3 regions of the Methylophaga sp. UBA2012 genome follow, and region 1 is predicted to be linked to each of the others. Evidence: riboswitches for the same ligand, from Rfam matches in the RefSeq annotation. Region 1 holds a riboswitch; each other region holds the start of a gene.

Region 1 (3,966 bases):
GTCGATAGCGGCCGAAGTGGCAAAAACCTATATTGAATTACGTGGAGCACAATACAGAGTCAACATCGCTGAACGAAATGCTGATGTGCAACAAGATACGCTTGAGCTGACAAAAAATCTGACACGGGGTGGTATAGCAAGTCGCCTGGACATTGCACAAGCTGAAACACAGCTATCATTGACACTGGCAGAAATTCCGTCGCGTGAAGCAACAGCAACAGCAGCCATTAATCGTTTATCGGTATTAACAGGACAGAATCCTGAGCGCCTAAGCGAGCAACTTGCTATGAGCAAGCCGATCCCCAGTTTGCCGATGGCTGTGAATATAGGAAATGCCGCTGAATTGCTTCGAGAACGCCCCGATATTATAGCTGCTGAGAAGCGACTGACAGCCGCCACAGCAAACTATAATTTGGCGGTAGCGGATCAGTTTCCAGCGGTAAATATTGTCGGTTCACTGGGGTTTATCGCGACGAATTTATCTACCTTCGGTAGCAGTTCCGCCATTGCCAGTGCCATTGGTCCCAGTTTAAGTTGGGGTGTTTTTGATACTGGTCGTATTCAAGCACGCATCAAACAAAATGATGCCAAGAGTCAGGCAGCATTGGCTAATTACCAGTTGACAGTGCTGAAGGCACTTGAAGAAACAAAAACCGCCATAAGTGATTTTGCCCGTGAAGAACAGCGTCGCGAACGCCTTCAAGATGCCGCACGGACCTCAACGCAGGCCGAGTCAATTGCCACACAGCGTTTTGAGCTAGGGGATACTGACTTCTTACCGGTATTGGATAGTCAACGAACACGACTCAAGTCGGAAGATTCGCTTGCCGTCAGCGAAACACAGTCTGCAGTAAAGTTAATCAGTATTTATAAATCGCTTGGTAAAGGCTGGAGAATTGATAAATAGTCGTCATTAAATATGATGAATAACTATTTTGTCAGCTCTAAACCTATATAGGTGTTATGACTGAGTATATGGAATGATTCCAGAACATTTTTAACATTCAGTATTTATATTCGGGATTTAACACCTATAATTAATCACATTCTTATTCTGATAATGTACTAGGCAGCATAAATAGCATGCTTATGTTCTAGTCATAACTTACCTCAAACAGTAAGTTTGATCTTGTTTGGAGCAGTCAATGCAAATCGGTAGTTCAATTTACCTAGACTATCAGGCGACCACGCCGATAGAGCCTCGCGTTGTTAGCGCGATGGCACCCTACAATCATGAGATTTTTGCCAATCCACACTCTACGGCCCATGTGCTTGGTCAGCAATCTGCGGCAGCGGTTGAGACTGCGCGTAGCACGATTGAAAAGTGCATTAATGCCTCAAGTGAAGAGGTTATTTTTACTTCGGGTGCGACTGAGTCGAACAATCAGGCGATTGCCAGTGTGATATTTGGCAATACTACTGAACGTCGTGACATTCTTATCAGTGAAATTGAACACAAATGTATTAAAAATGCCGCCTATTTTTATGCCGCAAAACTAGGTTACAAAGTCAAAGAAATTCCAGTCGATAATACCGGGCTGATTAATGTAGACGCTTATCAATCATTATTGTCTGATCAGACATTGCTGGTCTGCATTATGGCGGTCAATAATGAGATTGGCACCATTCAGGATGTCAAAACCTTTGCTGAAATGGCACATGCGGCAGGTGCGCTGTTTCATTGTGATGCGGCTCAAGCACCGGAAGCGATGGATATTGACGTGAAAGACTGGAATGTCGATATGCTGAGTTTGTCTGCACATAAAGTGTATGGCCCAAAAGGTATTGGCGCGATATTTATCAAAAATGATCTGCAGGCCGAGTTACCACCATTTATTCAGGGAGGAGGGCAACAGTTTGGTATGCGTTCAGGCACCCTGGCCACGCCTCTCTGTGTTGGTTTTGCTGAAGCGATGCGTATCACAAAACAAGAAGCAAAAACTCACCGTGAACAATTAACGCATTTGAAACGTTTGTTTCTACAGCAACTGCAAGCGACGCATATTCCATTTAAATTAAATGGCACACAAAGTCATTGTCATCCCGGCAATATCAATGTGCAATTCATCGGTTGTGATGCGAATAAGCTATTAGAAAAACTCCAGCCGAATGTCTGTGCTTCTACAGGCTCTGCCTGTAACAGCGAAATGGTCTTGCTTTCACATGTATTAAAAGCGATTGGGTTGACGGATGAAGAAGCAGGATCATCCTTACGCATCAGTCTGGGACGTTTTTCAGATGAACAACAAATAAGCCAGGCCATCGACTATATAAAAGCGAGTATTCAAAACAAAGTGTGACTTTTTGAAGTGATAACCGATCCTTAACTTCCTCTGGCGTAGTCTAAAAATCCCAACCAATACAAGAGGGATTAATGATGAAAACAGCACTTTTTTCAGTATTAGCCGCGATGGCAATGAGCACAGTGACATTCGCTGAACCAGCATCAACTGACGATATGGCTAAACATGATAAAAAAGGATATTTCGCTCATATCGACACCAATGGTGATGGTGTGATTACAAAAGAGGAAGCGACAGCAGCAGCATTAAAACGATTTGAAAAGATGGATGCTAATGGCGATGGTCAGGTGACTAAGGAAGAAGCCAAAGCCGCCCATAAAAAACATAAGGGCGATAAACGCCCATCCTGCAAAGATAAGAAAGAAAGTTAATTTCTCTTATCACATCATATTTAGAAGGGAGTCAGTGACTCCCTTTTTTTATTGCTTATTTATTTTTCTCACAAAATCATACTTTTGGCTGATAGTCGCTACAACCCCATTTCATTATGATCGGCGTGTTATTTAATCGGCCAAACTTGGTGTGAATCAGGGACGGAAAGCCACAGGCCTTGTTGTTTAACAAGGTGGCTGGGTTGCACAAACGCAAGGAATCCGAGTGATGATAAATAAACAACGACAGTTTCTGTCGCTCTCTACTACGTTGCTGTGCAGCTCATTTTTACTGGCACCGTCAGTTGTGCATGCTGTCACAGGACTCCATGGTACAAACACATCCCCCATCACCGTCAGCGATGGTTATATCGGCTTAGATGGATATAAAAACGCGAGTAAAATAACTATTACAGCAGGTGGCAATCTATTTAAATCGGGTGGTGGTAATAGTTTTGTCAATATGACTTCTGGCACTGTAATTAATAATGGCTTAATCGATAACCGGGGTTGGATAAGCAATGAGCACTTAATCGAGAATAATGCCACCTTTGATAGTTATAGAGGCGAGATTCAGAATAAAGCGGCTATCCAAAATGGCAGTAACTCGGTCTTTAAGTCTCATTACCTTGAGAATTCTAGTGGCGGTTATATCTCTACCAATGGTAGATGGGAAATGACCGGTGAGCATCGTAACAGTGGCAATATATTCATTGACCAAGATGGGGTGGTAACAAATAACGGTACATCGCTGCCTACGATGAAAAATTACGGAAAGATTACAAACGCTGGTCTATACGAAAATACGGGATTGTTTTTTAATAACAGTTATGGCCAAGTTGAAAACAGAGCCTCAGGCATATTTCAGAATAATAGATTTCTTCATAATAGAATCGGTTCATCTTTTAAAAATGAAGGTGTTTTTCAAAATGACTCTAGCGTAGAAAATGAGGGTATATTCCTTAACTCAGGTCAACTAAACAATAACACCAGTCATTCATTCACCACATTTTATAAATTTACGAATACAGGTTTAATTACAAATGATGGCAATTTCGTAAATAGAGCTGGCTATACTTACCTTGGTAACGAGTATAAAAAGGGTAAGCTAGAGAATACTGGCACAATCAACAACAATGCCACGATGTCTAATGAGAAGGATGCCACGTTCAATAACAACGGAGTAGTTAATAATAACAGTGGTGCTCAATTTACTAACGCTTCTGCCTTCAATAATCAAGCAAATGGTATCGTAAATAATCACGCAACTTTCAACAATCAGCAAACTGGCA
Region 2 (3,966 bases), on a different contig from region 1:
GTCCTTTCACTTCATCAAGCTTATATCCCATAAGGCTCAGAAAATTTTGATTGGCATTGGTGACACGACCTCCCATATCAAACTCTATGATAGCCATTGAACGATCGATTGCAGATAGCAAACTATCATTACTACGAGAATGTTCTACACGTTCGGTCACATCGTTAGCAATCTTAAAAATTTTAACGACACGGCCTTCACCATTTTTTATTGGGAAATAATTGGCTTCCAGCCATATATCATGGCCGTTTTTATGCTTGCGTAATACTTCCCCTGAAAAATACTCACCGTTCTTTAGATGCTTCCAAAAATCTTTATATCGGGAAGATTCAACTTCGGATTTATCGCATAACAGTTGATGATGCTGTCCTATCAGTTCAGAAGAGGAATAACCTGTTACCCGAGAAAAATTGTCGTTTACTGCGGTGATGATACCTTCAGGTGTGAACTCAATAATGGCCAGTGATGACTGCATGGCGCTGAAAATCTCCTGCAAGGGAGTGAGTTCGTTTTTTAATAACGCATTCTCGGTGATTAACTGCTTTGTTTTACCAAACATGTCTTTTTTTCGCCTCTTTGCAAATAGTGTGCAATTTAATTGTATGCATCTTATATCGGCAGTGAAAAGTAAAAGTTAACTGCTTTTATACGAAAGCATGATGTCTATCACGTTACTGGTAAGTTAATGATCTTAATGGGGGGCACTGACTTTTGCATTTCAAACACGGTGGGTGGATATGGGTAAATTGTGTTCTGCCGAGTGAGGATTAAGTTATTTTTCACTTATGCTGAAAACGTATCGAATTTTCCTCTATAAACATTGTGTTGAGGAAGAATGGAATGTCTTTTTTTTAATAAATTAGTACCAAAGTACAATGTAATTTTTAATTAATTAAGGCAAGTTAATAGTGCGCAACTGATTGTTGGTGGTTACCTGTTGCGAAATTAAATAGTTATATTATTATTTCATCGTGTTCAACACATTAACGCCAAACCTGATGTGAGTCAGGGACGGAAAGCCTACAGCTGTATATTGAAGTCTTGACAGGGCTGGGTTGCAAAATTATTGGGATATGGGACATGTATAAAAAATTTTTTGCAACAACCCTTGCTCTGTCAGCATCGATGTTAACGATATCGGCTCATGCTGCAAATATTGGCTGGACAGACTGGACAAAAACAAGTCAAAAAACTGCATCTGGAACCATGGCGTTTGGTAGTGACAATGTCAGTGTTGGTTTTAGCTCAAGTTCTGATGCTTATTTCATAGAATCGGGAGCGACAGATAATTGGTGGGGTAATGCCTACACCAAGGGGACGGTTAGCAATCTTCCATCATCACGTGAAATTATCGGTTTGAGTACCGGTGGTACAGTAGAAATAAAATTTTCAGAAACAGTGCTGAATCCTTACATTGCCCTTGTCAGCTGGAACGCAAATAATGTTGATTTTGGTGATACAAAAATTAAATTTGATAGTACTGGTTTAGGGAAGTACGGTTCGGGATCACCCACCCTGTATTCTGACGGTACTGGATTTACTACCTCTAATTTTGCCGAGCTACATGGAGTGATTATTCTTGAAGGGTTATTTGACTCGTTCAGTTTTACTCATACAAGTGAAGGCTGGCATGGCTTTACCGTAGGTGCCGCAGGCATCGCGCCTGTGTCGGAAGTGCCTATTCCAGCGGCTGCATTTATGTTTGCTCCGGCTTTGCTTGGTTTTATGGGACTTCGCCGTAAAGCCAAACAAGCTGCATAATCAATCAATAGATACTGGCGTTTCATAAAAAAAAGCCGTTACAAAATGTAACGGCTTTTTTTGTCACTGATTGTCTCACCATGACAAGCTGGTTATCGAACATATATTGCCTAACTCCATATAGTCTTCTTAATCTGAACTTAATTAGAGATATGTTGACGTGAGTTAATATTCTCTTTGAACATTTTTTTGACTCAATTTTTACTATGAATTTAAAGTCAATTTTTTAAAAAAATCATACTTAAGGATGATTTTTTTTCTAATTCAATTTAAGTAACCTGTTAACAACAGAATATAAGTGTTCATCTGTTACTCGCCATAGCAAGTTAACTTTAATTTATTAATTTTGTTCAACATATTATCGCCAAACCTGATGTGAGTCAGGGACGGAAAACCTACAGCTGTGCATTAGTGGCATCAGGGCTGGGCTGCATTAGATGGAAATTTCTTATGAAAAAAAAATTGTGGATGCTATTAAGCCTCGTTTTATTGACACTATCCCACAACTCTTGGGCTGCAACTGTTGTTAAAGCTAATTTTATTGCCGGATGGGCCCCCACGGGGAGTCCTGAAGTTATTAAGTTTAAAGGGAGTTTTGTTGGCGAAGATCTGAATGAGGACGGGAAGTTATCTTTTGGTGAATTTTCTGTTTTTAATGCGGAGACTCCGAATGATGACGGTACCATTACTTTCTATACTTTATCAGACCTGTTTGATACGGGGGATATTAATATTGGTACGCAAAAATGGTTGGCTAATGGTATAAGTTGGGTTGGAAGTGAGCAGTTAGCTTATATAACTTGGGACCCTTCGGATGACGTGCGACAATCAGTAAATCTCAACATTTCAAGCTTTCCGGGTGTAGTTCACTTTACTTCTTTCGAGGTTTCAGCTGTTCCACTTCCTCCAGCAGCCTTGCTATTTGCTCCTGCGCTACTTGGTTTTATGGGCTTACGTCGCAAAGTAAAACTTGCTGTCTAGTTAATTTCAGTATTTCAAACGTTTAAAGCCGTCATAGAGTGACGGCTTTTTTGTTTGTATCGTTACCGTTTAACCGCCGATCCTATGACGATTAATCAACAAACAATATTCAGTCTTCGAGCTTAATGCTTATCGCTGTTATAATGCCTGACCAATGTCCCCGTAGCTCAGCAGGATAGAGCGTCCCCCTCCTAAGGGGAAGGTCGCAGGTTCGACTCCTGCCGGGGACGCCATTTAATCTTCCTTTTTTCAATAAGTTACATTACTCTGGTGTCAACGCTAGATCCTCAAAATGCCCATTTGGGACAATTTTGGGACACTAACAAAATGATACTGATGTGATAATGGATGATTCAGCATTATGGTTTCAGACTCATTTTTACCAGATAAAACTGTCTGACTATTGTCAGGCATCACTAGTAAATCGAAATAGAAGAACAAAATACCTCATCACAATTTTATTCCTGGTCATCGAGCAGGAGTGTTTCATTAAAAAGGCTATCTGTGGATAGCCTTTTTGGTGTTCTGATGATAAAAATATTAAATCCAATCAGTTTATTGAATCGCCAGCAAAGACGCGTTTTTCAATGACACCATGAACGCCCCAATTACCATCTACCACTTGAGTTATGCCGAAGTCAGCGGATACCGACATCAGAGAAATAGCTTCGTCTTCACTGAGCCCTTTGGCTGTCATGAGAAAGTGGCGCATTTTTCTAAAAGCATCGCGCATGGCATTGTCGATAGAGGATTTTGCGTAAATCTCGCTCTGTGCTTTTTCCCCAAGTGCTTCAAGGTAATTAGGATAACTAAAGCCGTGAACAACCCATTCGGTGTCTGTTTCCAGTAGAGGGTAATCCAGGCCTTGCAAAACCGTATCTTGCAACTCATTTTGTTTGTGAAGAATAACTTGAACGACGCCTGTCATTGAGGTTTCGATAGCGGTTCCAGCAAGTTCTGAGTCACCTTGTGCTGCATGCGGATCGCCGGCACTGAGTAAAGCGCCTTTAACTGCAACAGGGTAGTACATGGTGCCGCCTTTACCAATACGCCAGTCATCAATGTTGCCGCCAAAATAGCCTGGTGGAATAGAGTCGACATAATCTGTTTCGACCGGAGCTACCCCCATTGTTCCAAAATGTAATCTGACAGGAACGCGAATATTCTCGAGGACTTTTGTGTTTTTAGTGATTTTGCTGTGATCAACGGGGACGCCTGGATAGT
Region 3 (3,966 bases), on a different contig from region 1:
TGTCGGCGCTGGTATTTGCATGGCAACACGCCAAACACATTTATCTGAAAAGTTATAAAAATGAACAAGGTTCTATCGTTCATGAATTGAACGGGCCATTATTCTTTAGCTCAGTCCGTAACTTCAATGACTTATTTGATCCGAAAAATGATGATGCTGACGACATCATTCTTGATTTCAAAAACTCGCGCGTTTACGACCATTCAGCCATTGAAGCGATCGACTCACTGGCAGAACGCTATATCAAAGCTGGAAAGACGCTGCATTTAAGACATTTAAGTGAAGAGTGTAAACAATTACTCAACAATGCAGCTGATCTGATTGAAGTGAATGTGATGGAAGATCCGCACTATCATATTGCTGATGATAAGCTGGCATAAAAGTGAAATAACTGCTATCTTAAGCCCATAATAATAAGCTAGAAATTGTATAACCTATTGAACTACGAGAAAAAAACATGTTAAAAAAAATTGATAAACTGCTGATAGAAAAATTTCCACATATTATTCTTGGCTTTACTGTTTTTTGGTTGTCACTGATTGCTTTCGGCCTATATAACAACTAAGCCGATCAGCGGTATCGTTAAAAAGCCAGTCATCGACTGGCTTTTTTTATGTCCAAATTTATTTCCATTCGACAACTTATTCATTTTTGATCTAGGTCAATGCCTAATATCTGTGCCAGGCGAATAATAGCCTCACGCTGTTTTCAAACAGCATAATATTCTCAGTGAGGAGACGATAATGGAAAAAATTGAACACTATATTCATGATAACTTTGCCGCATTAATCTGTGTGATGTCAGTTGCTTGGCTTGCCTTGGTTGCCTATGGCCTTATCATGTCTTAATGCCTTTAAGGTATAAGCAACTCAAAACTCGCCCGGGCAATACACTGGCCATTCAATAGGCACTCAACCTCGTGTATGCCCGGGTAATATTTTCTGGTCGATATCTTCTGTAAAGTATGTCGCTTTTGTATTTGGACATATTCGCCTTCTGCTAAATGTATATTTTTCCATTTAAAGACTTTTTCTCTCGTCATTTTTCCAGCAGCACCGACAAAACGTATCCGGTAGTCTAGTACTACATATTGCGTCTGCTTGCTTCGTAAACCAAAATCAAGCATTAGCGTCTGCCCCAATAATAATCGGCTATGGGAAAGGCAAAGTAATGGCTGTTCAATATCCACCGACTGACTAAAACCTAACAGCGGATAAACATCAGCATGTCCCTGTTTAACCAAACTCCGTAAACCATGGCGAATCACCCAGTTTGTGTTCTGCGACGCTGCTTTGTCCCATTTTGAACAAATATCAATCACCGTTTGTGGATGATCCTTACTAATGTCATTGATGTTATTAGCAACGGAACGCCTGACATAAAGACTGGGATCCTCTTTTAACTTCTCAAGAATCGGCCATATAGGTGTTGAATCATCACGTAAATCAGTTAATTGTGGTGCCCAGGGTAAACGTGGCCGAATGCCTTCAGAGGCTAATCGCCTGATATGTTCATTCTCATGCTCAGCCCACTTCAACATCTGTGCATAGGTTTCTTCAAAATGCGCCAACAGAAAAAACCGAATGGCAAATTCGCCGGTAAATAATGGAGTTAATTTTTCTAATGCAGCAAAAGAAACATCGAGGTGGTCGATGCCATATAAAGCAACATAGTCAATTAATGGCCAGGCTAAATAATGTGCCCAACCAGAAAACTGTTCTTCTCTTAGGTATTCAGCCGCCTGTAACAGAATAGCAATCGCATCAACATAATCATCAGGCAGGTAGACATGCAAACTCCTAGCAAGGTAGTCTGCACGTGCTTTGAGCTCTAACTCATCCAGTTTAAGTGATGCTGTCTCAATAAAATCAGTCATAGCAAAGTCTGGCCACACTGAATGAATCAGTGAGCCTAGCTCATGAACTGCAGCAGCATTGAGTTTATTTTTGAGTTGTTCAGCCATAAAAAAAGCCGCGATGGAATCGCGGCTTTTATCATACGGTATTCTGTCTTAGCTTAGGCAGTTTTTTTACGTCTGCGCATCGCTGTAAAGCCCATAAGACCAGAACCAAATAACCATAATGCAGCAGGTACTGGCACTTCGCTAACAGGTGGGCAATATTCGCCATTGACTGTTAATTCAGCCCAAAAAACATCTTCTTTTATTTTATCAAAAATAGCTTTGAAGGTGATACCAGCAAGCACTTCGTCAAATAAGTTTGAACTTAGTTCAAACACATCAACACCGCCATCTAACTTACCAATGTATGTCAGATATGGAAAATGATTATCCAGTGTCCATAAACCATCAGAGAACCATGAACCGTTAGCATTCGATTTAACCGATAAAGTAGCCGAAGTAATTTCTAAAGTCGGCTCATTAATGGCTTCAAAGCTCATATACGCCTCTGAAGAGTCCCATAAAGTTCCCCAGTAATCATGATCTTCATTAGTTACTTTAGCGTTTAATGTCGTTGAATAAGCTTGAGGGTTGTCGCATGTTGAACCATCATCGCCACAACCACCATGATGATGACCACCATGATAAAATGTTGCTGAAGCAACACTTGAAAAACCTAGCAACATAGCAGCTACTAACATAGCTGATTTGTAAAATTTCATAGAATTATCCTTATTTACTATGCAACCCGGCCATCTTTAAAAAAGATCCGTGGCTTTCCGTCACATGGCTCACACCAAGGTTGGCTTAACTATTCGATATGCAATCACTACCTGCAGAGTACATATTAGTGATTCGTCATTAGCTGAACAATTGTACTTTGGTACTAAAAAGCAAAATAAATCAGCCTCCTACAGTTTCCTTTATCCAATAACATTATTGCCATTTGATAAATAAGCCTCAGGAATTATTCCTAGGCAATTGCATAATATGAGGATGTCTATGTAGCAACAATTGTACTTTGGTACAGTTTTTAATCTTTTTTAACGTTTCTTTACAAATACAGCAATAGACTCGACATGTGTTGTATGAGGAAACATATCCATAATGCCTGCTGATTCCATAATATAGCCATGCTGATTCACTAGCTCACCAGCATCACGTGCCAATGTCGTCGGATTACAAGACACATACACCAAACGCTCAGCCCCTAATGCAGCAAGTTGATGTAAAACTTCAAACGCCCCACTTCTGGGCGGATCGAGCAGAATTTTATTAAAGCCTTTTTCAGCCCAAGGATAATCTTTGAGCTCAGTTTGTGTCAGATCAGCCAGTTCAAACTCAGCATTCTTTAAGCCATTAAGTTGTGCATTATTTTTAGCGTGTTGCACCAGAGCCGCATCACCTTCGACGCCAACCACTTCATTAACACGTCTGGCTAAAGGTAAGGTGAAGTTACCTAAACCACAGAATAGATCTAGAATACGATCATCAGCTTGTACATCCAGTAAGTTCATGGCTCGCTGGATCATTTTTTCATTAATACCGGCATTCACCTGAGTGAAGTCGCTCGGATCAAACTGTAAGTTCAACCCTGCTTCCGGCGCGTAACTGAGCTGAGCTGATTCAGGCCATAATAAGGACACGGTATCCGGCCCCCCCGGTTGCTGATAGATCCATAAATTATTGCTTTGACCAAAGCTAATCAGTGCCTGTTTATCCGTCTCAGATAATGCATCAAGATTACGAAAAACTAACGCCACATGCTCATCATCCATCGCCACTTCAATCTGAGCAATGCGGTTATAGGCTTCAAGCCCAGCAATTAATGAAGCTAAATCCGTTAAACGATGACCCACGCGTGGATCTAAGACCTCACATTGCTCTAGCATGGCAATATAGGGTGAAGACTTTTCTCTGAAACCGACCAGAACCTGTTCTTTTTTCGCAACATACTTCACGCCTAAACGTGCTTTACGACGATATCCCCATAATGGACCTGTTAAAGGTTCTAACCATTGTTCAGGGCTTAAGTTACCAAAGTGAGTGAAGTGTTCAGCCAATGT

What was found. A riboswitch is a leader RNA that binds a small molecule or an ion and turns the genes downstream of it on or off. The one in region 1 is predicted to bind cyclic di-GMP.
Region 2: it holds a riboswitch for cyclic di-GMP, as region 1 does, so the genes downstream of both, B2248_RS03620 (hypothetical protein) here and B2248_RS07470 (beta strand repeat-containing protein) in region 1, are expected to answer to the same signal.
Region 3: it holds a riboswitch for cyclic di-GMP, as region 1 does, so the genes downstream of both, B2248_RS10175 (VPLPA-CTERM sorting domain-containing protein) here and B2248_RS07470 (beta strand repeat-containing protein) in region 1, are expected to answer to the same signal.

The regions. Positions count from the first base shown of each region.
Region 1 covers NZ_DDCG01000009.1:109,258-113,223, forward strand. Annotated here, with positions in the region: gene B2248_RS07455 (efflux transporter outer membrane subunit) at 1-907, shown strand, start outside; gene B2248_RS07460 (cysteine desulfurase family protein) at 1,146-2,300, shown strand; gene B2248_RS07465 (hypothetical protein) at 2,378-2,674, shown strand; cyclic di-GMP riboswitch class I at 2,804-2,885, shown strand; gene B2248_RS07470 (beta strand repeat-containing protein) at 2,904-3,966, shown strand, end outside.
Region 2 covers NZ_DDCG01000003.1:86,872-90,837, reverse strand. Annotated here, with positions in the region: gene B2248_RS03625 (methyl-accepting chemotaxis protein) at 1-559, opposite strand, end outside; cyclic di-GMP riboswitch class I at 979-1,063, shown strand; gene B2248_RS03620 (hypothetical protein) at 1,081-1,761, shown strand; cyclic di-GMP riboswitch class I at 2,115-2,197, shown strand; gene B2248_RS03615 (hypothetical protein) at 2,212-2,742, shown strand; tRNA gene B2248_RS03610 (tRNA-Arg) at 2,899-2,975, shown strand; gene B2248_RS03605 (acetamidase/formamidase family protein) at 3,293-3,966, opposite strand, start outside.
Region 3 covers NZ_DDCG01000013.1:123,821-127,786, forward strand. Annotated here, with positions in the region: gene B2248_RS10165 (SulP family inorganic anion transporter) at 1-380, shown strand, start outside; gene B2248_RS10170 (DNA alkylation repair protein) at 854-1,963, opposite strand; gene B2248_RS10175 (VPLPA-CTERM sorting domain-containing protein) at 2,017-2,622, opposite strand; cyclic di-GMP riboswitch class I at 2,640-2,717, opposite strand; gene rlmD (23S rRNA (uracil(1939)-C(5))-methyltransferase RlmD) at 2,944-3,966, opposite strand, start outside.